2 regions of the Sphingomonas sp. GW821-FHT10F11 genome follow, and region 1 is predicted to be linked to the other one. Evidence: riboswitches for the same ligand, from Rfam matches in the RefSeq annotation. Region 1 holds a riboswitch; the other holds the start of a gene.
The links. Region 1 has a riboswitch for cobalamin ahead of metE (5-methyltetrahydropteroyltriglutamate--homocysteine S-methyltransferase). Riboswitches for the same ligand answer to the same signal wherever they lie in the genome.
Positions count from the first base shown of each region.

Region 2: another riboswitch for cobalamin. It lies ahead of AC1RT8_RS12420 (TonB-dependent receptor plug domain-containing protein); the one in region 1 lies ahead of metE (5-methyltetrahydropteroyltriglutamate--homocysteine S-methyltransferase).

Region 1 is NZ_JBXASH010000016.1:31,221-33,684, forward strand. It holds gene AC1RT8_RS24615 (MFS transporter) at 1-571, shown strand, start outside; cobalamin riboswitch at 767-996, shown strand; gene metE (5-methyltetrahydropteroyltriglutamate--homocysteine S-methyltransferase) at 1,109-2,464, shown strand, end outside.
Region 2 is NZ_JBXASH010000003.1:424,893-427,356, forward strand. It holds gene AC1RT8_RS12410 (MFS transporter) at 1-661, shown strand, start outside; gene AC1RT8_RS12415 (hypothetical protein) at 691-948, opposite strand; cobalamin riboswitch at 1,056-1,256, shown strand; gene AC1RT8_RS12420 (TonB-dependent receptor plug domain-containing protein) at 1,456-2,464, shown strand, end outside.

The DNA of each region.
Region 1 (2,464 bases):
CAAGCTGACCGCGTTGACGGTGGCCGCGCTCACCTGGGGCCTGATCAATTTCGGCCTGTTGCTGTGGCTGCCGGCCGATCTCGTCGCCAAGGGCTATTCGGTCGCGGTGTCGAGCCGGCTGTTGGCGGAAAGCTCGCTGATCGCCTTTCCGACCGTGTTCCTCGCCGCGCTGATGTACAGCCGCTGGAGCACCAAATGGTCGCTCGTCACGATGATCGGGGTGACGCTCGCCGGATTGCTCGGCGTGCTGCGGCTCGAACTGGCGGGAACGGGCAGCCCGGTGCTGCCGGTCGCGCTGCTGATCGTCGGGTCGAACGGCATCCTCGCCATCCTGCTGCCCTATACGGCCGAGAGCTTCCCGTTGCGGGTGCGTGGACGGGCGACCGGCTGGGTTGCCGCCTGTACCAAGGCCGGCGGGCTGCTCGCGCAGGGCCTGAGCATTGCCGCGCTGATCCCGTCCATGGGGCTGGCGGCAGTCATCATCATGGCGCCGGCGCTGGTGGCGCTTGGCCTGGTCGCCTGGTTCGGGCGCGAGACACGCGGCGGGGATCTCCGCGACCTCGACGCGTAGGCCGATGCCGGCGTGTGCCAAAAGTCAGGCCTGATTTCTGTGCAATTGTTGGATTTTCACGAGGGCGAAGGCCGCGGAAGCGTGCTTTTTCCGTTGGAGAGTTTTGGCACACCCCCTAAGGGGCGCGCGCTTTCTGCGGCATATAACGATATAAAGAATTCTTTATATGATGCTTGACGCGGCGCGCGCGATGGCTATCCTTGTGACTGTCGAGGTTCTCCGTCCGGTTTTCGGGCGGAGCTAAGACGGGAAGCCGGTGACGGCGCGTGCCCACAAGGGTTCGCGTCCATTCCGGCGCTGCCCCCGCAACTGTGAGCGGTGAGCGGCGGTCCAATTCGTGTCACTGGTCCAGGCAAGGGACCGGGAAGGCCGGATCGTCGCATCGACCCGCGAGCCAGGAGACCTGCCTCGTCAGATAACGTCCTCCGGCGGGGTGTCCGGTCAGGCCGCGTGCAGCACCGCGTCCTGGCTTGCCATGGGGCGTCGGCCCGTTGCCGCGCGTCCGGCCGTCACCTTGCCCAATACAAGGCCAAGACGATGACCATCTCAGTCGCAACCCTCGGTTTCCCCCGCATCGGCCCGCGCCGCGAGCTGAAGTTCGCGCTCGAAAGCTTCTGGTCGGGCAAGTCCGACGCCGAGGCGCTGTCGCTCGCCGCACAGGGCCTGCGCGCCGCTGCCTGGGCGCGGCAAAAGGCGCTCGGTGCGGACATCATTCCGAGCGGCGATTTCTCGCTCTACGACCATGTGCTCGACATCTCGGCGATGCTCGGCGCGGTGCCGGCGCGTTATGGCTGGAGCGGCGGCAAGCTCGGCCTCGATACGTACTTCGCGATGGCACGAGGAGCGCAGAGCGCGAAGGGCCATGAAGGCTGCGCGCACGGGCTGGACAGCACGGCGCAGGAAATGACGAAGTGGTTCGACACCAACTATCACTACATGGTGCCGGAATTGAGCGCGGGGCAGGCCTTCGCGCTGTCGTCGAGCAAGGCGGTGGACGAATTCCTCGAGGCCAAGGCGCTCGGCTATCACACACGGCCAGTGCTGCTCGGGCCGGTGACCTGGCTGACGCTCGCCAAGGGCAAGGATGTCGCGCCACTGGCACTGCTCGAGGCGGTGCTGCCGGTTTATGAGGAAGTGCTGGCGCAGCTCGCCCGCGCCGGCGCCGACTGGGTGCAGATCGACGAGCCCTGCCTGGTGCTCGATCTCGATGACGAGCAGCGCGCTGCGCTGCGCCAGGCGTATAAGCGCCTCTCGGTCAACGGGCCGAAGGTGATGCTCGCGACTTATTTCGGCGCGCTCGGCGACAATCTGGAGCTGGCGACCGACCTGCCAGTGCACGGCCTGCACATCGACCTGGTTCGTGCGCCGGAGCAGCTCGACGCGGTGTGGCAGCGCGCCCGGCCGGACCTGTTGCTGTCGCTCGGCGTGATCGACGGGCGCAATGTCTGGCGCGCCGATCTCGACGCGCTGATCGCGCGCATCGCGCCGGTCGCGGCGGAGCGCAACCTGGTGCTCGCGCCGTCCTGCTCGCTGCTGCATGTGCCGGTCGATCTGGCGATCGAGACGGCACTCGATCCGGAGGTGAGGCAATGGCTTGCTTTCGCGGTGCAGAAGATCGGCGAATTGTCGGTCCTGGCTCAGGCGCTGAACCAGGGCGCCGAATCAGTCGCCGAACCGCTGGCCCTGGCCCGCGCGGCGGTGGAAGCGCGCAAGACCTCGCCGCTGATTCACAATCCCGCGGTCGCGGCGCGGCTGGCGGCGGTCGATGCGGACATGGCGAAGCGTAGCTCGCCCTTTGCGGAACGTCGCACGGCGCAACAGGCGCGGCTCGGCCTGCCGAGCTTCCCGACCACCACGATCGGGTCCTTCCCGCAGACACAGGAGGTGCGCAAG
Region 2 (2,464 bases), on a different contig from region 1:
GCGGCCGCTCGCGCCTGACGGCGTTGACGCGATCGGCTGGAGCGCAGTGCTGCGCACGCGCGACTTCTGGAGCATCGCCATCCCCCGCTTCCTCGCTGACCCAGCATGGCAGACGTTCAGCTTCTTCATCCCGCTCTACCTCGTCGAGGCGAAGGGCATGGACCTCAGGGGCATCGCGGCGTTCGCGTGGCTGCCGTTCCTCGCCGCCGATGCCGGATCGCTGCTCGGCGGCTATTATGCGCCATGGATCATGCGCCGCTTCGGCGCCTCGCTCATCACCTCCCGCAAGGTGGTGATCACGACCGGCGCGCTGATGATGGTCGGCCCGGCGTGCATCGGCCTGACGGTGTCGCCGGCGGCCGCGATCGCCCTGTTCTGCATCGGCGGCTTCGCGCACCAGATGCTGTCGGGGGCGCTGATGACTCTGTCCACCGACCTGTTCGACCCGCGCATCGTCGCGACCGCCAGCGGCATGGCGGGCTCGGCGGCATGGATCGGCGGCATGAGTTTCTCGCTGGTGATCGGCGCGCTGGCGGACACGATCGGGTATAATCCGCTGTTCGTCTGCCTGGCGGTGTTCGATCTGATCGGCGCGGCAGTGGTCTGGACTCTGTTGCGCCGGCCGACGCTGGGCGCTCGGGTATTGGTAAGACCAATCTAGTGCTGCCGGGTCGCCGACTAAATGCCCGGCTAGTCGCTCTTGCGCTGCGCGCCCGCATCCGAGGCGCGGAGCATGCGCGAGCGGAATTTCACCCGCTGCCAGAAGGTCGCATCCTGCAGGCGCCGTTCCTTGATCGCATCGCCGGTCAGCAGGTCGAGCAGGGCGTCGCTTGCCTCTTCATCCTCGGCCGCAAACTCGCCGGAAACCTCGTCGAATCGGTCGCGCTGCTCCTGCATCGTGTAGGCGCGGGGCGCGAAATCGGCCTTTTTGGCTGGGGAACCGCTCATGTCAGCACCGCCTTGATCGAGATCAACGTCTCGAATCGGCATGGGGTTCCGGCCGTGCGGCATCGCGAAGCCGGCCGCGCCGCTTGCCACCTCGCCCCCGCGCCGATAAGGGCGCGTCCGTGACGGGTTCCCGGCAACGGGAACAATAGGGAAGTCGGTGCGCGGAACCTTCCGCAACTCCGATGCTGCTCCCGCAACTGTGACCGGATAGCCGGCGCTCCATCACGCCACTGGGGTAAAGCCCGGGAAGGCGGAGCGTCAGGCGAAGACCCGGAAGCCAGGAGACCTGCCCGCCACGGTCGATCCATCGCGCGGGCGGGATGCACCGGGCGGACGAGGGCATTGCCTCGAGTGAGCGACATGAACCGGGCCGTCTGGGCCGGATGTCGCCCAAGGCACGTCCGGACCGGTAGGCCCCATGCAAAGGGGTACATCATGTCCATCAGTTCCACTGTCAACGACGCCGGTTCCTTCCATTCCGGGGACGTCACGGTCCATTCCGCAGTTTTGCGTAGCAATCGTTGCGCACACGGAATTTTTCAGCGTAACCGGCGCTATAACCATTTAAATCTGCTCGCGGCGTCCGTCGCGCTGTTCGCGGCGACGCCGGCCTTCGCCCAGGACGCGGCGCAGGATTGCAACGTCGAGCCGAACGATTGCATCGTCTTGGCTGACATGAAGACCCCGCCCGACATCGTCGTGGCGGCGGGTGTACCGCAATATGCCGGTCAGATCGGCCAGGCCGTCACCATCATCACCCGCGCCGAGATCGACCAGCGCCAGACCGTCTCCATCTCCGATCTGCTCGCCACCACGCCGGGCATCACCGTCAGCCGCAATGGCGGCCCGGGCGGCCTGACCAGCGTGCGCATCCGCGGCGCCGAGGCGGAACAGACCCTGACCCTGATCGACGGCGTGCGTGTCAACGATCCTTCGTCGCCTGGCGGCGGCTTCGATTTCGGCAATCTGCTCGCCGGCTCGGTCGAGCGGATCGAGATATTGCGCGGCGCGAACTCGGTGCCCTGGGGCAGCCAGGCGCTGGGCGGCGTGGTCAATATCGTCACCGCCACCCCGACCGAAGGCCTGCGGGGCCGCGCCAGCGTGGAATATGGCTCGCATGACAGCGTGTTCGCCAATGCCGGCATCTCCGGCGGCAAGGGCCCGGTCACTGCGTCGCTGACCGGCGGTTATCTGCGCACCGACGGCATCTCCGCCGCCGCGATCGGCACCGAACCCGACGGCTATCGCCAATATGGCGGCACCGGCAGCGTCAACATCGCCTTCACCGACGAGATCGGGCTCGATCTGCGCGGCTATTATGCGCACAGCCGGCTCTCGCTCGACGGCTATCCGCCGCCCTTCTACTTCCCCTTCCAGGACACGGCGGAATATTCCACCGCGCAGGAGATCTATGGCTATGCCGGGCTCCACGCGAACCTGCTCGACGGCCGGTTCCGCAACAAGGTCGCCTTCACCATCGCCGATATCAACCGCGACAATTTCGATCCGTCGTTCG